DNA from 4 places in the Umezawaea sp. NPDC059074 genome. Region 1 is predicted to be linked to each of the others. Evidence: riboswitches for the same ligand, from Rfam matches in the RefSeq annotation. Region 1 holds a riboswitch; each other region holds the start of a gene.
What was found. Region 1 has a riboswitch for cobalamin ahead of ACFWW9_RS40030 (hypothetical protein). Riboswitches for the same ligand answer to the same signal wherever they lie in the genome.

Region 1 (4,544 bases):
CTGGCGATCCTGCCCAACGCCCTCACCGCCGTGTACGCGCCCAGCGCGTTGCGCGACGCCGCCGCCGAGGCGATCCGCGCCGAGGCCGGGGCGGTGTTCGACCTGGTCGGGCAGCCGGTCGCGGACTTCCCGGCGGAGAGCACGATCGACCTGGCCGGGTTCGCCGTCCGGCCGATCCCCGGCAAGGACCGGCCGGGCGCGTCGACGTGGCAGAGCGTCGCCAGAGGCGCGCCGGTGGAGTCCGACTTCCTCAACGGCGAGATCGTGCTGCTCGCCCGGCTGCACGGCGGCACGGCCCCGCTCAACGAGGCCGTGCTGCGCCGGGTGCACCAGGCCGTCGCGGCGGGCGTCGCCGCCGGATCGCTCGGCGACGAGGACCTCGCGAGACTGCTGCCCCTGGTGGAGGTGCCGTGATCAGCGGCTGGGCGTGGCCCGCCGCGCGCGGACCACGCCCAGCACCGCGTCCAGCACGAGGAACGCGACCAGGCTGATCCCCAGCAGCGGGATCGCCCAGCCGATCGCGATCAGCACCAGCGGGGCCGGGATCACGACCCACAGCGGGAGCCGCTCCCACGTGCCCCGCTTCGGCGGGCCGCCGAACGCGGCGCGGGTCGGGTTGCGCCGCCACCACATCCGGTAGCCGAGCACGATCAGCGTCAGGATCGCGGCGGCCAGCAGGAACAGCACGGCCTGGTTGGCGATCCCGAACAGCCTGCCCATGTGCGCCTGGATGCCGAGTGACGACAGCTTCGCCAGGAACGGCCGGTCGGCGAAGTCGGCGCGGGCGGTCACGGTGTCGCTCGCGGGGTCGACCGCGATCTTGTTCAACCGGACTGGCCAGGTGTTGTCGGTCTGCGACGCCGTCCACGCGCTCGCGGCGTCAGCGGGCGCGGCCAGCTCCAGAGGCCCGTCGAACCCGGTCCGCCGGGCGGTGGCGAGCACCTTGTCGAAGGTCGCCGGGTCCACGGCGGCGGTCGCGGCCTGCGTGCCGTTGTGCTGGGCGTGCTCGTCAGCGGCCGCCGCCGTCCCGCCCGGCAGCGCGGTGTCGAGCACCGGGGCCTTCGCGTTCAACGCCGTGAGGGCCGCGCTGAAGTTCTCACCCGCGTAGGTCGACCAGGTCAGGCCGGTGGCCGACAGGAACAGCGCGCCGAGCAGCGCCCACGTGCCGACGCTCGCGTGCCACGACCGGGTGCGGCGCACGCCCTTCGCGCCCGCCTCCGGGAGCAGCAGGGCGCGGACCTTCCGGCGCGCGGTCCACCGCCGGGCGAGCCACAGCGCCAGCCCGGCCAGGGAGATCACCCACAGCCAGCTCGCCGCCAGCTCCGAGTACAGCCGACCGGGCTCGCCCAGGTTGAGGTGCCGGTGCAGCCCGTCCAGCCACGTCGTCGCGGGCGTCGACCCGAACCACGTGGTCAGCTGCCCCTGCACCCGTGCCGTGTAGGGGTCCACGTACACGGTCCGGCTGTGGTCCTCGGGCAGCCCCGGCGCGGCGAACACGACCTGCGTGGCGGCCATCGGGTCGTCGGAGACCAGGACGCTCGTCACGGTCCCGTCCGGCAGGTCCTCCTGCGCCGCCCCGACCTGCTCGGCCAGCGGACGCGGCGCGCCCTGCGCCGAGGACACCGTCAGGACGTCGCCGTAGAGCACGTCGTCGATCTGCGGCGCGAGCGCGTACAGCAGCCCCGACGCGGCGGCCACCAGCAGGAACGGCCCCACCAGCACCCCGGCGTAGAAGTGCAGCCTGCGCAGCAGCGGCACCACCGACAGCCGGGGTGGACCGGCCGCCTCCTCGGTTCGGTCGGCCTCGACGACGGGAGCGGACATGCGGCACCTCTTGCAGGGAAGCGGACGGGACTCGCCGCAGTAGTCGTCCGCGTCGGCCGGTTGGTTCCCGCCCGCTAAAATCCCCGGTGCTGGTGGTTCACCCGGTCCTCGGAGCGGGTGAGGCAAGAGGGAACCCGGTGGGAATCCGGGACTGCCCCGCAGCGGTGAGCGGGAACGACCGCCGTCAAGAGCACTAGACGCGAGTCCGGGAAGCGACGGCCAGTAGGCACGAGCACGACGCCCGCGAGTCCGAAGACCTGCCACCGGTGCGCGCGCTGTTCGGCGTGCGCTGGTCCGGAGCCTCTCGGGTGGGCTGCCGCGCACTCGTGCGCTGCCGTCCTCGGCCTCCGGTCGTGGACGAGGAGCAAGGTGGACAACGCAAGCACGCTCGGCGCGGCACTGGCCCGCTCGGGCCTGACGATCCTCGTCGCGCTCCTGGCCTTCCTCGTGGCCCACCGCTTCGCGGCCCCCGACCTCGTGGACTCCCGACGCGCCACCGCCTGGCTCCGCGCCACCCCGTGGCTGCTGGCGCTGGCCGCGGTCGTGGCGGCCGTCGGCCTCGGCCTGCTCCGGTTCGCCGACGCCTGACCGCCGCTCACAGCGAGATCGTCATCCCCCCGTCCACGACGAGGGACTGGCCGGTGATCGCGCTCGACTGGTCCGACGCCAGGAACGCCACGGCGTTCGCCACGTCCCGCGGCGTGGCCAGGCGCAGCGGGGTGCGGCTTTCGCGGCGGTCGACGCCCGCCGGGTCGACCATGGCCAGCGAGCCTGGCGTGGGGATGAAACCGGGGGCGACGGAGTTGACGCGGATGCCGTTCGGGGCCAGTTCGACGGCCAGTTGGCGGGTCATGCTGGCCGCCGCGCCCTTCAGCGCGCCGTACATCGTGGCGCGCGGGAACCCGGTCGTGGAGGTGATCGAGGTGATGTTGACGATCGACCCGCCGTCGGACCCCATGGCCTTGGCCGCGCCCTGGCTGAGCCAGACCATGCCCTTGACGCCGATGGCGATCATCCGGTCGAGCGTCTCCTCCTCCACGTCCGGCAGCATCGCGTAGTGGATCCACGCCGCGTTGTTGACCACCACGTGGACGCCGCCGAACCGCTCGGTCACCACGTCGACCAGCGCCAGCACCGCCGCGCGGTCGCTCACGTCCCCGTGGACCGGGTACACGCCAGGAGCCGCCGCCGCGGGCAGGGTCGAGAGGTCGCACGACGACGGGTAGCCCACGTCGAGGCCGACGACGGCGTAGCCGTCCTCCGCCATCCGCTCGGCGATGGCCGCGCCGAGTCCCCGTGCCGATCCGCTGACGAGGCACACCCTGGTCATCTCGTGCTCCCTGTCGAAGTGGTGGACCACGGGGCGGGGGCGATGCCCTCGACGGTGGCCTTGATCTGGAGGGCGACGAACCGCGAGTAGATGCGGCACATCGCGAAGCTGCCGCCGAGCACGTAGAAGTTCGGCTGGCCGGTCCTCGACCACATGCCGCGCTGCTCCCAGTCCGGCCCCGGCCCCCAGACGGGGCCGACCCGGTCGGCGACGTCGTCGCCGAACAGCGCCCGCACGCCCTCCTGCATCGGCTTGTACCCGGTGGCGAGCACGACCAGGTCCGCCTTGACCGCGCTGCCGTCGGCGAGCACGACCTCGTCGGCGGTGAAGTGGTCGATCCCCTTGCCCTGCTTGAGCTTGATCCGGCCCTCGATGATCAGGTCCGACGCGCCGACGTTGATGTAGTAGCCGCCGAAGTACCGGATCAGCTTGAGGTAGAAGCCGGTGTCGTCCTCGCCGTTGTCCAGCGCGAACCCGGCGGCCCGCAGACCGTCCAGGAGTTCCTTGTCGTCCTCGGCCATCACCTTGCTCAACGGGCCGTGCAGCTCGCGCAGCAGCATGTTGGGCACGGACGCGCTGCGCAGGTCGGTGTCCTCCAGCGGCCGCACGCCGTCGGCCTCGCTGTAGAGCGTGAACACCCGCGCGGCGCTCGGTTCCAGGCTCACGACCGTCGTCGACGAGCGCTGGAGCATCGTCACGTCCGCGCCGCGCTGGCACAGGTCCTGCGCGATGTCGTGGGCGCTGTTGCCCGCGCCGACGACGAGGACCGTGCGGCCGTCGACGTCGAGGTCCTCGGTGCGCCCGCTGGAGTGCACGACCTGGCCCCGGAACTCGTCCATACCCTCGAACGTGGTGGTGTTGGGGATGCCGCTGACACCGGTCGCCAGCACGACGTGGCCGGGCCGCATCGTCCGGATCGAGCCGTCCGGGCGGCGCAGGCGGACGGTCCAGCGCCGGTCGTCCTCGTCGAACCGCCCGTCGAGGAACTCGGTGCCGGTCCACACGTTCAGCTCCAGCGCCTTGGCGTAGGACTCGAACCAGTCCGCGAGCATGTCCTTCGGGATGTACACCGGCCAGGTGTCCGGGAACGGCAGGTACGGCATGTGGTTGACGCAGATCTCGTTGTGCAGCGTCAGGGAGTGGTAGCGGCCGCGCCAGTTGTCGCCGATCCGCTGCATCTTGTCGACCACGAGGGTGGGCACGTCCAGCTGCCCGAGCCGCGCGGCGAGCGTGAACCCGGCCTGCCCCGCGCCGACCACCAGGACCTCCGGGTCCGCGTCCGCGAACTCCGCCGTCGCGATCCGGCGGTCCAGCCAGTTCTCCCGGCCCTCGTGCCGGTTCTCCCTCGGCCGACGGCGTCCGGTCTTCTCCGGGTACCCGTCCAGCTCCT
Region 2 (4,544 bases), on a different contig from region 1:
TCCACGCCGAGACCAGCTCCGACAGCAGCACGTGCCACGGCACCGCGGCCATCACGCGGCGGTGCATCAGCAGCACGAGCTTCCCGGACCGGTCCGGCCCCGCGTCGAGCCACAACACCCGGAACAGAGCCAGGTCCGACTCCGCGGCGACGGCCGCGACCTCGGCGGCGGTGCGGTCGACCAGGGCTTGACCGGCCAGCCCGCGGGTGGAGATCCGCCGAACGCCGAAGGTCGCGCCGTGCTCGCGCAACTCGTCGTGCCGGTCGAAGACGTCCCGAACCGCGGCCGTCAACCGCCGTTCGCCCAGACCCGCACGGACCTGCACTGTCATGGACTCGAACACGGTTCACCCTTGCGCGGAGAAGTTTGAGTAAGGCTAGCCTAACTCATGTCTTGGGCGCGTCCACGAAGTGGACCTCGAACCCCAGCGCTCCGCACAGCCCGACGAGCATCTTCTGCGTGTTCTCGGTGGCCTTGGCCTCCAGGTTCGACTCCTTGGCCGCGTCGGAGATCTTCTGCTCCGCCGCGACGTAGAACTGCTGCTGGTCGGCGGTCTGCACGACGCTGTTCAGCCGGTCGAACAGCCCGCGCTCCTGCGCGAACACGTAGCTGCGCTCGTGGTTGATGTTCGGCTTGTCCAGCCGCGGCTTCGGCAGCGCGATGTCGACGGTCTTCTTCTCCTGCGACACCACCATCGCGTTCTCCGCGAGCCCGCCGAAGTCGACGTAGGCGTTGACGGACCCGGCGGAGACGAACAGGGTCCGCGACCCGGCCAGGACGTCCGGGACGAACCGCACGTCCTTCTCGATGTCGATCACGACCTGGTAGTCGCCGGAGGCGGCGTGGTACTGGCTCAGGTCGCGGATCGACCGCAGCAGCGCGGGCTGGCTGCGGTCGACCGTGTCGGTGCCGAACGGGTTGAGCTTGGGCAGCACGCCCACGATCTGGAGCGCGGCGGCGGCCACGACGACCAGGCACACCGCCACGACCCCGCGGAAGAGCCACCGCGAACCGGACCGCCAGGGAAGTCTCATACCCGGACGGGTACCCGGTCCGCACCCCCGTCAGACGGGGCCGAACGGACGCATCAGTAGTTGTCGCCGCCGAAGAAGATCTCCTCGATCTGGTCGGCGGTGCCCGCGAGCAGCGACAGCGGCTCGACGAACTCGTGGATGTCCAGCGTCTCCAACGGCAGCGAGTGCCGCAGCACCACGTGCTCCCCCATGATCGCCGCGCCGGACGCGATCGAGGACCGGCCGACCTCCTCCAGCAGCGCGCGCAGGTCGCACTTGGCGGCCAGGCCCACGGGGGAGGCGATCTGCACCCACTCGTGCTTCGCGTCCAGCACCTCGCGCACCAGGATGACGACCTGGGTGCGCTCGTCCTCCTCGTCCAGGTGCTCGAAGCCGTACAGGATCCGCATCTCGTCGGAGTCCTCCGAGATCACGTCGTACTGGTCGCGGACGTACGCCGCGAGGTCTCCCCACGTTGCCATGCCCCGAGTTTAGGGCGGTTCGCCGCTCCCAGGGCCCACAACCCGGCGACCAGGACGGCGATCACCTCCGTGAACACCAGGATCCGCTCGACGTACCCGATCGGGAACACCCGCCACCACGCGGTGCCACCGGAGGCGTGCACGAGAACGGCGTACAGCAGGGGCGAGAACGCCAGCACGGACAGGACGCCGAACCCCAGCGTCCACCGGGCGTGGCCGCCCCACGTCGGGTCCCGCAGCCACGGGCGGGCCAGCGCGATCATCGCGATCGGCAGGCTCACGAACGCGAGCAGGCTCGCCGCCCGGTGGATGCCGCCGCTCGCCGACGTCGACGGCAGCGACCAGTCCTGCTTCGGGAACGCCACCACGAGCGCCAAACCCAACGACCACAACGAAAGCGCGACGGCGCCGGTGGAGAACCAGCGGGTGACACCGCGGCGCACGAGCACGGCGGCGATCACCAGCGACCCGGCGGCGAGCAGCGACACGGCCACCTCGAAGACCCACGCGTTCGCGCCGAGGCCGTACTGGCTGATCGTGCGGCGCAGCTCGGCGGGGGCCTCCAGCGCGTTGCGCAGGTCCAGCGCGCCGATCATCGCGACGGTCGTCAGGACGGCGGTCAGGCCCGCCACGGCGACCACGCGGGGAAGGGCGCTCGGTCTCGTCAGCTCTGCGGTCGTCACGACCGGCAAAACGCCCGGACCGGACACGGGGTTCCGTGATTCAGCAAACCATCAGGAACGCCTGGCCAGCCGGAAGACCACGACGGCGGCCACGGCGAGCGCTCCGGTGAGCCACGGGACGGCCGGGCCGACGGCCAGGGACCCCACCGCGAGCGCCCCGGCGGCGGTGGCCGCGACACGCGGGGCCGAGGGTTCCCCGTCACCCATTCGTCGCACTCCCCCCGCCGGTCACCCTGCACTTTCACCTTATCGCATGACCTGGGCAACAAAGACCATCTTGGGCTGCGCGGCGAACCCCACCCCCACATGTAGTATCCAACGCGCTGATGGTTCACCTCCGGTCCACCCGGTGGTGAGGCAAGAGGGAATCCGGTGCGAATCCGGAGCTGCCCCGCAGCGGTGAGCGGGAACGACCGCCGTCATGAAGCACTGGACGCGAGTCCGGGAAGCGACGGCCAGTAGGTCCGCCGGCGAGAGCCGGAGTGCCCGCGAGTCCGAAGACCTGCCACCAGCGTGCACGCGACCGCGTGCACTACCCCGGTGCCCCGAGGGAGGGCGCGCGCGGACGGCTCACGGCGCCTCCTGCCGTGCTGCCTGCGCGTAGCTCCCCCGCGGTTCTCCGGGTGTCCACCGAGCTCGCGAGGAGAGAGCCGTGATGTCGCACTCCAGCCCGGACGGCTGACTCTCCGCGCACCCCCGAGTTTCCGACCGTCGAGCGCTGCTCGCCGGGCGATGCCACCTGCCCGAACACCACCCGCGGAGAGTCATGTCCCCCACCGAAACACCCGTTCAAGTCCCGGTGATCAGCCGCGACGGCACGGTGTCGCCGTTCGACGCGACCAAGATCGCCACCGCCGTGGCCAAGGCCTTCCACGCCGTCGAGGGCGCCGAGGCCGCCGGGTCGCAGCGGGTGCGCGAGCTGGTCGCGGACCTGACCCGGCAGGTCGAGGAGAAGCTGCGCAGGCAGGCCGGGCCGGATCGCGGGGTGCACATCGAGCAGATCCAGGACCAGGTCGAGCTGGTGCTGATGCGCGACGGCCACCACAAGGTCGCCCGCGCGTACGTGCTGTACCGCGAGGAGCACGCCAAGGCCCGGACCGCCGAGCAGCCCGCCGCCGAGGTCCGGCCCGCGCTGACCGTGAGGTTCCCGGACGGCCGGGTCGAGCCGCTGGACTTCGACCGGCTCGCGCTGGTGATCTCCGAGGCGTGCGCCGGGCTGCCCGCGACGTCCGCGGAGACCGTGCTGGCCGAGACGCGGCGCAACCTGTACGACGGCATCAGCCGCGCCGAGCTGGCCGTGGCGCCGGTGATGTCCGCGCGCACGATGGTCGAGATCGACCCGGACTACTCGCTGGTCAGCGCCCGGCTGCTGCTGGACAAGCTGCGCCGCGAGGCGCTGTCGTTCCTGGCCGGCAAGGACGACGAGGCCAACCACGCGGAGATGTCCGTGCGGTACCCGGAGTACTTCGCGTCCTTCGTGCGGCGGGGCGTCGAGCTGGGGCAGCTCGACCCGCTGCTGGAGGAGTTCGACCTGGCCCGGCTCGGCGCGGCGCTGCTGCCCGACCGCGACCTGGCGTTCCAGTTCCTCGGCATGCAGGTCCTGTACGACCGGTACTTCCTGCACAGCGACGAGAACCGCTACGAGCTGCCGCAGGCGTTCTTCATGCGCGTGGCCATGGGCTTGGCGCTGCGCGAGGACGACCGCGAGGCGCGGGCGATCGAGTTCTACGAGCTGCTGTCGTCGTTCGACTTCATGTGCTCCACGCCCACGCTGTTCAACGCCGGGACCACGCGCCCGCAGCTCTCGTCGTGCTTCCTCACGACGGTGGACGACGACCTCCAGGGCATCTTCCACGGGATCAGCAACAACGCGCTGCTGTCGAAGTTCGCGGGCGGCCTGGGCAACGACTGGACGCCGGTCCGCGGCATCGGCGCGCACATCAAGGGCACCAACGGCAAGTCGCAGGGCGTCGTGCCGTTCCTGAAGATCGCCAACGACACGGCCGTCGCGGTGAACCAGGGCGGCAAGCGCAAGGGCGCGGTGTGCGCGTACCTGGAGACGTGGCACATCGACGTCGAGGAGTTCCTCGACCTGCGCAAGAACACCGGCGACGAGCGCCGCCGCACGCACGACATGAACACGGCGAACTGGGTGCCGGACGAGTTCATGCGCCGGGTCCGCTCGGGCGGCGACTGGACGCTGTTCTCCCCCGACGAGGTGCCGGACCTGCACGACCTGTTCGGCGACGCGTTCGCCGCGCGCTACCGCGAGTACGAGGCGGCGGCGGACCGCGGCGAGGTCAAGGTGTTCCGGCGGCTCAAGGCCGCGGACATGTGGCGGCGGATGCTGACCATGCTGTTCGAGA
Region 3 (4,544 bases), on a different contig from region 1:
CATCTCCACCACCAGGTCGGCGGCGTCCAGCAGGGCGGGTGGGGCGTACCTGCCGGTGATCACGACGTGCTGGTGGCCCGGCCGGTCCCTCAGCACGGACACCACCTCGTCGACGTCCACCCAGCCCCAGTGCATCGGGTAGGTGAACTCATCCAGAACGTACAGGCCGTGAACGCCCTCGGCGATCCGCCGGGAGATCTCCCGCCAGCCCTCCAGCGCCGCGGTGGCGTGGTCCTGCTCCGTTCCCTGCTTGCGGGTCCAGGACCAGCCCTCGCCCATCTTGTGCCACTCGACCGGCCCTCCCGCGCCAGTCTCGTCGTGCACGCGGCCGAGCGCCTTGAACGCCTCCTCCTCGCCGACCTTCCACTTCGCCGACTTCACGAACTGGAACACACCGATCGACCAGCCCTGGTTCCAGCCGCGCAGGGCGAGCCCGAACGCCGAGGTCGACTTCCCCTTCATCTCGCCGGTGTGGACCATCAGCAGCGGCCGGTTGCGCCGCTGCCGGGTGGTCAGGCCGTCCTTCGGGACCGACGCGGGTTGTCCTTGGGGCACCGGGGTCTCCTAGGCGGCGCGGGCCGCGCGGACGACGCCCGCGACCTGGTCGGCGGACAGTTCTTCCAGGCGCAGGCAGGCCCCGTCGAGCGCGACGGCGACCTTGGCGGCCAGGCCGAGCCGGATCGGGCCGTGCTCGCAGTCGACGACGACGGACGCGGTGCCGTCGGCGGCCAGCAGGCCCGCGGCGCGCAGCGCGTCCCGCATCGGGTCCCCGCCCGCGCCGGTCGAGGTGGCGCGGCCGTCGGTGAGCAGCACCAGCAGCGGACGACGGCGGGGGTCGCGGAGCCGTTCGATCTCCAGGAGCCTGCGGGCCTTGAGCAGGCCGTCCGCCAACGGGGTCCGGCCGCCGGTGCGCATCCGGCGCAGCCGGGCCGCGGCCGCGTCGACCGACGTGGTGGGCGGCAGCGCGACCTCGGCGGACGAGCCGCGGAACGTGACCACGCCGACCTTGTCGCGGCGCTGGTAGGCGTCGCGGAGCAGGGAGATCACCGCGCCGCTGACGGCGGACATCCGCTGCCGGGCGGCCATCGAGCCGGAGGCGTCCACGACGAAGAGGACGAGGTTGCCCTCCTTGCCCTCGCGGACCGACAGCCGCACGTCACCGGCCTTGAGCAGCAGGCCGGGACCGGTGCGGCCGCGGGAGTTCTGGTGCGGCGCGGCGGCGGCCAGCGTGCCGACCAGGTGCAGCCCAGCACCGTCCACAGTGGACGAACGGACGACCTGGCCGGTGCGGGCGCGGGCCCGTGACCGCCTGCCGGGCGCGCCCTCGCCGACACCGGGCACCTGGAGCAGCCGGGCGCGGAACGCCGGAGCGGGCGCGGCCGGGGGCTTGTCCGACGACCCCGACCCACCCTGCTGCGGCTGCTGTTGCGGCTGCTCGGAGCCCTCGGGCGCGGGCTGACCGCCGTCGTCGGGACCGTCGGGAGGCCCGTCCGGCTCGGGCTCGTTGTCGGCGTGCTCGGCCGCCTGCTGCATGGCATCGGCGAGCTGCTCCTCCTCCAGACCCGGCTCGTCGAACGGGTCGCGGCGCTTGCGGTGCGGCAGCGCGAGCCGGACGGCGGCCTCGACGTCGGCCTCCTCCACGACGTCCGCGCCGCGCCACGCCGCGTGCGCCACGGCCGTGCGGGCCACGACCAGGTCGGCGCGCATCCCGTCCACCTCGAACGCCGCGCACACGCCCGCGATCCGGCGCAGCTCGGAGTCCGGCAGCGCCACGGTCGGCAGCGCCGCGCGAGCGGTCACGATCCGGTCGGCCAGCTCGGCGTCCGCGGCCTCCCAGCGGGCGGCGAAGCCCTCGGGGTCGGCCTCGTAAGCCAGCCTGCGGCGGATGACCTCGGTCCGGGTGGCCACGTCGCGCGAGGCGCGCACGGCGACCGTGAGGCCGAAGCGGTCCAGCAACTGCGGGCGGAGTTCACCCTCCTCCGGGTTCATCGTCCCGACCAGCAGGAACGACGCCGCGTGCGAGATCGACACGCCCTCGCGCTCCACGTGCGCGCGGCCCATCGCGGCCGCGTCCAGCAGCAGGTCCACGAGGTGGTCGTGCAGCAGGTTGACCTCGTCGACGTAGAGGACGCCGCGGTGCGCGGCCGCCAGCAGGCCCGGCTGGTAGGCGCGGACGCCCTCGGTCAGGGCGCGCTCCAGGTCCAGCGAGCCGACCAGGCGGTCCTCGGTCGCGCCGACGGGCAGCTCGACCAGCTTGGCGGGACGGCGTTCGGCGGCGTCGCCGAGGTGCGGGCCGTCCGGGCACTCGGTGTCGACCAGCGGGTCGCAGCCGAACCGGCAGCCCGGCACGACGGCCAGTTCCGGCAGCAAGGCGGCGAGGGCTCGCACGACCGTCGACTTGGCGGTGCCCTTCTCACCCCTGACCAGCACACCGCCGATACCGGGGTGCACGGCGTTCAACAGCAGGGCCAGTCGCAGGTCGTCGTGACCGACGACCGCGGAAAAGGGGAAGCGCGAGGTCATGCGGGGAGGTCCTTCCTCGGGTGTCCACGCCCGTGTCCGGGAGAAGTGACTCGGGGGTCGAGTTCCTGACTCCCGGATCTCTCCTACCCGGTCACAGTGGCGGGACCGTGCCGGATTCCCACCGGCTTCCTCGCGCACCCCTACAGCTTTCGCATCGTCGCATCCCGCTCCGCGCCTACCAACCCCTCGGCGAGTCTGATCACATCCGCGCGGGGTGGACAATCGGCCCCGTGAGCGATGAGCCGGGTGTCCTCTCGGACGCGGAACTGGTCCGCGCCGCCCAGAGCGGCGAGGTGACGGCGTTGGGGACGCTGCTGGCCCGGCACCGGGCCGGGATGCGCGCGGTCGCGCTGGGCGTCCTGGGCTACGGGCCGGACGCCGACGACGCCGTGCAGGACGCGTCGCTCACGGCGGTGAGCCGGATCGGCGACCTGCGCGATCCCGCCGCCGTGGGCCCGTGGCTGCGGATGGTCACCCGCAACGCGGGCCGGATGCGGCTGCGCGCTCCCCAGGCCGTCGCGGTCCCCGAGACGCTGCCCGCGCTCGGTCCGACGCCGGACCAGGTCGTCGAGGAGGGCGCGCTGCGGGACTGGGTGTGGCACGCGATCGGCGAGCTGTCCGAACCGCTGCGGCTGGCCGTGCTGCTGCGGCACTTCAGCGGCGTGACCTCGTACGAGCAGATCGCGGCTGCGTGCGAGGTGCCGGTCGGGACGGTGCGGAGCAGGCTGAACGCGGCCAGGACGTCCCTCGCCGACGCCCTGCTCACCACCGCCGACCTCACGCACGACGACATCGCCGAGAAGACCGAGCGGAGCAAGGCGGAGGCGCTCGACACGCTGGCCGCCGCCGAGCGCGGGGCGTTCGCCGAGGTGGTCGCGGACCGGTGGACGCCGGACGCGGAACTGCTCGCGGGCGCTGTGCGCGGCGGCGTCGGGACGATGATCGACGGGATGAACTGCGACCTCGAGGCGGGCGTCCGGCAGCGGTTCGGGGCGGCGCTCGTCAGCCGCGACCTCACGCTGTGGGAGATGGACCTGGTCAACCCGCCCGACGACCCGGACCACTGCCCGCCCGGCGTGATCTGGATGATGTCCCACCGCGGCGGCCGCTACCACCGGCTGCGCCTGTTCCACCCGGCGTGAGCGGCGTCACAGCCCTCGCACCGAACTTCTCGGCCTCCCCCGCATCGTGCTCACGTGAACCGATTCGAAGAAGTCACGACCCCGCTCACCCCCGGCACGCACACGATCACCGTCGAGGGCATCGCCCAGCGCTACCACGTGGCGGGCTCGGGTCCCGTGTGCGTCGCGCACTCCGGCGGCCCCGGCATCGCCTGGCAGTACCTGAGGTCGACCGCGCTCGAACAGCACCTCACGATGGTCTACCTGGAGCCCATCGGCACCGGCGACTCCGGCAGGCTGGCCGACCCGTCCGGCTACCACCTCGACACCTACACGCGGTTCCTGCACGCCGTCGTGGAGCACCTCGGCGTGCCGAAGGTGGCTCTGCTGGGCCATTCCCACGGCGGTTTCGTCGTGCTGCGGCACGTCCTCGAGCACGCCGACCGGGTGTCGGGCATCGTCCTGTACGACACGTCGCCGGTCACCGGCGAGGAGTTCTGGGCCGACGCCGTCGCCAACGTCACCAGGTTCGCCGAGCGCCACCAGGCACCCGAGGTCGCCGCGGCGTTCGCGCGCATCGGCTCCGACCTGGACGACGACGGCAAGACCCAGCTGGTCAAGGACCTGCTGCCCTCCTACTTCGCTGACTTCTACGGCCGGGAGGCGGAGTTCCGCCCGCTGCGCGATGGGCTGCGGGCGTACCGCGCCCCGGACCTCGGCGTCGAACCGCGACCGTTCGACGTGCGGGAGGAACTGCCGGAGATCACCGTGCCGACGCTCGTGGTGGTGGGCGCGCACGACGTCATCTGCGGCCCGCGCTGGGCGGAACTGCTGACCGCGGGCATCCCGCACGCCCAGGCGCTCGCGCTCACCGACAGCGGCCACTTCGGCCACCTCGAG
Region 4 (4,544 bases), on a different contig from region 1:
GGGCGGCACCTGGTTCGGGCTGCGCCCGGACGGCGGCAAGGCGACCGCGGGCACGCCGGTGACCCGCGACGGCAGCGACAACACCGCGAACCTGTTCGACAAGAAGGACTTCGTCGACGGCAACCGGGAGAGCCTGTCCGGTCTGGACTGCCGCAACGCCTCCTCCCCGAAGGCCGCGTCCTCGGTCAAGGTCAAGGGCAAGGTGAAGCTCTGGTCCGAAAAGGACTGCAAGGGCAAGTCCCTGGTCGTGGACAAGGACATCGCGGACCTGTCGACGGTCGGCTTCGACAACGCAGTCTCGTCGGTGTTCCTCGGGTGATCTTGGCCTACGGCATCGTCGGAAGAGGTTTGGCGACGGCCGGCTTGACTTGGGGCCCCTAGATTTGAGCCTTTGTCGGGCCAAAACGGCAGGTTCAGAAGCCGCAGCCCGACAAATTTTAAGGCTCAAATCCCCCAAGTAAAGCCGGCCTCTCAACAGCAGGCACGCGCCGCCAGGCAGTCACGCAGCAGGTGTCCTGCTGCTCAAGGAGGGGCCTCGGGAACGGGGCCTCCTCGGCGTTTCAGATCCAGTACGTGCGGACCTGGTTGATGCTGTCGACCAGGTCCTGCGGCACCGGCTGGACCTCCTTGGTCGCCGTGGCGTCGAGCGTGCGCACCACGGACTTCAGCCAGCGGGTGGTGAACCGGGTGCGGCTGGCCAGCACCGGCTCGGCCTCCCTGGCGGAGGCCGCCATCGCGACCCGCAGGTCGGTCAACGACCGCGACCACGCGCCCGCGCAGTCGATCGAGTGCAGCTGGACCAGTCCGCCCTTGTCGGGCAGCGTCGCGAGGACCCGCGTGATCGCCTTGTGCAGCGGCCGGAACACCTCCGGCTCCCGCCACGGCCCGACCTCGCCGACGCGGCGGCGCAGGATCGCCCGCAGCCGTCGGTCGCCGGTCTCGGCCAACGGGTAGGCCACGCCGAGCTTCTTGCCGGGCGGGCAGTCCGTCGTGTACTCGGCGAACCTGGCGTCGAGGACCTCGCGCAGCCCGACGAGGTAGCCTCGCAGCCGGTCGACCTCGGCCTGGTCGAAGAAGCCCAGCACGAGGTGGTCGCCGACCCGGTCCCAGCAGATCATGGCCGTACGCCTTCCTCGTGGACGTGGTCTTCCCCCGAGTAGACCACCGCGCTCCGCCGACGGCCGGGAAACCGGGGATCTGTGGTCACCCGTACTCCCGGCACTGCACTTTCGCACCCTCCGGCCCTGGTCATTGCGTTGGCAACCACCCGGCTCCCACCATCCGGACGACCTCCGACCGCCTGTCGGGACTCGGCTAGGCTCGGCCCGCTGGTGGTTCGCCGATCCCCTCGGGGCGCGGCGAGGCAAGAGGGAACCCGGTGGGAATCCGGGACTGCCCCGCAGCGGTGAGCGGGAACGACCGCCGTCACGAGAGCACTGGGCCCGACGGGCCTGGGAAGCGACGGCCAGTAGGTCCACCGGTCCTCCGGTGGGTGCCCGCGAGTCCGAAGACCTGCCACCGGCACGCGCACCACCGGTGCGCGTGGAGTCCGGGACCTCGTGGGAAGGTCCGCGCGGACACGGGTGGCGCCACGCGCCGCCCCTTCTCGCGTGCCCCCACGACGGCCCGGTCTCGTCGGCACGCTCGCGAGGAGAGAGCTGTGAACACCCCCGAAATCGGGACCACCGTGCTGGGCTTCCCCAGGATCGGCCCGCGCCGCGAGCTCAAGCGCGCGGTGGAGGCGTACTGGGCGGGCCGCGCCGACGCGGACGTCCTGGCCGCGGTCGCCCGCGAGCTGCGCGCGGACACGTGGCGGGAGCTGGCCGCCGCCGGCCTCGACTCCGTGCCCGGCAACACGTTCTCCTACTACGACCACGTGCTCGACACGGCCGTGCTGTTCGACGCCGTGCCCCGGCGGTTCTGCGACCTAGGCCTGTCCCCGGTGGACACCTACTTCGCCGCGGCCCGCGGGCGGGACAGCGTGCCGCCGCTGGAGCTGACCAAGTGGTTCGACACCAACTACCACTACCTGGTGCCGGAACTGGACCCGTCGACCCGGTTCGCGCTGGTCGGGGACAAGCCTGTCGCCGAGTTCCGCGAGGCGCTCGACCTCGGCGTCCCGACCCGGCCGGTGCTCGTCGGCCCGGTGACGTTCCTGCTGCTGGCCAAGGCCTCGGCGGACGCGCCAGAGGGCTTCACGCCGCTGGACCTGCTGGACGGGCTGGTCGACCGGTACGTCGAGCTGCTGGCGGCGCTGGCCGACGCGGGCGCGGAGTGGGTGCAGCTCGACGAGCCCGCGTTCGCGGCGGACCGCACCGAGGCCGAACTGGCCGCGCTGCGCCGCGCGTACACCCGCCTCGGCGAGGCGACCGCCCGGCCCGCGATCCTGGTCGCGGGCTACTTCGGCGACCTCGGCGAGGCGCTGCCGGTGCTCGTGGAGACCCCGGTCGAGGCCGTTGCGGTCGACCTGGTCACCGCGCCCGCCGCGGTGAACCGGATCGCGGGCCTGCCGGGGCTGCGGGACAAGACGCTGGTCGCCGGGGTCGTGGACGGCCGCAACGTGTGGCGCACGGACCTCACCGCCGCGCTGGCGAAGGCCGCGACGCTGCTCGGGTCGGTCGGCTCGCTCGCCGTGTCGACGTCGTGCTCGCTGCTGCACGTGCCGTACGACCTGGACGCCGAGACGGACCTGGACCCGGCCGTCGTGGCCAGGCTGGCGTTCGCCCGGCAGAAGGTCGCGGAGGTCGTGCTGATCGGCAAGGCGTTGCGCGACAACGACACCGGGATCAGCCACGCCGCCGCGGGCGCCCCGTCGTTCGACGGCCGGGTCCGCGCCCGGATCGACGCGCTGCGCCCCGAGCACCGCACCCGCGCCCCCTACGCCGAGCGCGCCGAGGTGCAGCGGGCCCGGCTCGCGCTGCCGCCGCTCGCCACCACGACCATCGGTTCGTTCCCGCAGACCGGCGACGTCCGCCGTGCCAGGGCGGACCTCCGCGACGGCACCCTGGACGAGGCCGGGTACGCGGAGCGGATGCGCGCCGAGATCGAGCGGGTCGTCCGGTTGCAGGAGGAGATCGGGCTGGACGTGCTGGTGCACGGCGAACCCGAGCGCAACGACATGGTGCAGTACTTCGCCGAGCACCTGGACGGCTTCGCGTCGACCCGACTCGGCTGGGTGCAGTCCTACGGGTCGCGCTGCGTGCGACCGCCGATCATCCACGGCGACGTGTCCCGCCCGGAGCCGATCACCGTGGCGTGGACGTCGTACGCGCAGTCGTTGACGGCCAAGCCGGTCAAGGGGATGCTCACCGGCCCCGTGACCATCCTGGCCTGGTCGTTCGTCCGCGACGACCAGCCGCTCGGCGACACCGCCGAGCAGGTCGCGCTGGCGCTGCGCGACGAGATCCGCGACCTGGAGGCCGCGGGCATCGGCGTCGTGCAGGTCGACGAGCCCGCCCTGCGGGAACTGCTGCCGCTGCGGGCGGAGCACCGCGAGGCCTACCTGGACTGGGCCGTCGGCTCGTTCCGGCTGGCCACGGCGGGCGCGGCCACGTCCACCCAGGTGCACACCCACCTGTGCTACTCGGAGTTCGGCGACGTCATCGACGCCATCGACGGGCTGGACGCGGACGTGACCACCATCGAGGCCGCCCGGTCCCGCATGGAGGTGCTCGACGACCTGAAGGCCATCGGGTTCAGCCGCGCGGTCGGGCCTGGCGTGTACGACATCCACTCGCCGAACGTGCCGACCGAGGACGAGGTGGTCGACCTGCTGCGCGCCGCGCTGGACGCCGTGCCCGGCGAGCGCCTGTGGGTGAACCCGGACTGCGGCCTCAAGACCCGCGGCTACGCCGAGGTGGAACCGGCGCTGCGGCACCTCGTGGCCGCCGCGCACCGCGCGCGGGGCTGATCCGCTCCGAGGGGACGGCGACGCCCACCGTCCCCTCGGGGTCCACAGTGGAGTGGCGCACTTGTGCCAAGACCTCCTTGCCGCACAACGCCTTCGCGCCCCGAACGTCGGGCCTCCAGTTGAGATCGCCGGGGAAGTTCCGCTGAACCGTTCGCGACCCGCTCCCGTGTTGACGTTGTTCGAGCGACACGGAAGCACCACTCGCGAAATCGGAGAATCCCCTTGTACCGCAAACCTGTTCTGGTTCTGGCCGCCTTCGTCGCCGCGGGCGCCGCGTTCCTCTCCGCCTGCGGCTCGCAGGACGCCGCCGCGCCCACCGACCAGCCCGACGGCGTCGAGCAGGTCGACAGCGTCAAGGGCGGCCAGGTGACGCTCACCGGCACGTCGGTCCGCCTCGTCGAGGACAAGAACCTCCCGGACACCAGCGCCGCGCAGGCCCTCGGCGGCAACGACTGCGTCGACCTCGGCCGCAAGTCGCCCGCGTCCTCGCTGGAGGCCGACGGCACCATCAAGATCTGGCTCGGCCCGAACTGCACCGGCGAGTCCGCGATCGTCAAGGGCAAGGTGAACAGGCTCGGCAAGTTCGACAACTCCATCCAGTCGATCCGCTTCGCCCCGGCCAAGGGCGCGCCGA

Region 2: linked by a shared signal. The riboswitch ahead of ACFWW9_RS27765 (ribonucleoside-diphosphate reductase subunit alpha) and the one ahead of ACFWW9_RS40030 (hypothetical protein) in region 1 are both predicted to bind cobalamin.
Region 3: linked by a shared signal. The riboswitch ahead of ACFWW9_RS05120 (putative cobaltochelatase) and the one ahead of ACFWW9_RS40030 (hypothetical protein) in region 1 are both predicted to bind cobalamin.
Region 4: linked by a shared signal. The riboswitch ahead of metE (5-methyltetrahydropteroyltriglutamate--homocysteine S-methyltransferase) and the one ahead of ACFWW9_RS40030 (hypothetical protein) in region 1 are both predicted to bind cobalamin.

Annotation. Positions count from the first base shown of each region.
Region 1 is NZ_JBHYHC010000154.1:914-5,457, forward strand. Features, by position in the region: gene ACFWW9_RS40020 (ketopantoate reductase family protein) at 1-414, shown strand, start outside; gene ACFWW9_RS40025 (PepSY-associated TM helix domain-containing protein) at 415-1,824, opposite strand; cobalamin riboswitch at 1,901-2,104, shown strand; gene ACFWW9_RS40030 (hypothetical protein) at 2,194-2,412, shown strand; gene ACFWW9_RS40035 (SDR family NAD(P)-dependent oxidoreductase) at 2,420-3,154, opposite strand; gene ACFWW9_RS40040 (FAD-dependent oxidoreductase) at 3,151-4,544, opposite strand, start outside.
Region 2 is NZ_JBHYHC010000069.1:30,213-34,756, reverse strand. Features, by position in the region: gene ACFWW9_RS27790 (hypothetical protein) at 1-331, opposite strand, end outside; gene ACFWW9_RS27785 (DUF4230 domain-containing protein) at 387-1,034, opposite strand; gene ACFWW9_RS27780 (hypothetical protein) at 1,088-1,495, opposite strand; gene ACFWW9_RS27775 (DUF998 domain-containing protein) at 1,444-2,178, opposite strand; gene ACFWW9_RS27770 (hypothetical protein) at 2,230-2,385, opposite strand; cobalamin riboswitch at 2,489-2,703, shown strand; gene ACFWW9_RS27765 (ribonucleoside-diphosphate reductase subunit alpha) at 2,945-4,544, shown strand, end outside.
Region 3 is NZ_JBHYHC010000006.1:148,883-153,426, reverse strand. Features, by position in the region: gene cobO (cob(I)yrinic acid a,c-diamide adenosyltransferase) at 1-555, opposite strand, end outside; gene ACFWW9_RS05120 (putative cobaltochelatase) at 565-2,523, opposite strand; cobalamin riboswitch at 2,562-2,705, opposite strand; gene ACFWW9_RS05115 (RNA polymerase sigma factor) at 2,754-3,665, shown strand; gene ACFWW9_RS05110 (alpha/beta fold hydrolase) at 3,720-4,544, shown strand, end outside; gene ACFWW9_RS05105 (cytochrome P450) at 4,513-4,544, opposite strand, start outside.
Region 4 is NZ_JBHYHC010000002.1:194,293-198,836, forward strand. Features, by position in the region: gene ACFWW9_RS01685 (hypothetical protein) at 1-319, shown strand, start outside; gene ACFWW9_RS01690 (hypothetical protein) at 561-1,118, opposite strand; cobalamin riboswitch at 1,316-1,535, shown strand; gene metE (5-methyltetrahydropteroyltriglutamate--homocysteine S-methyltransferase) at 1,661-3,910, shown strand; gene ACFWW9_RS01700 (hypothetical protein) at 4,133-4,544, shown strand, end outside.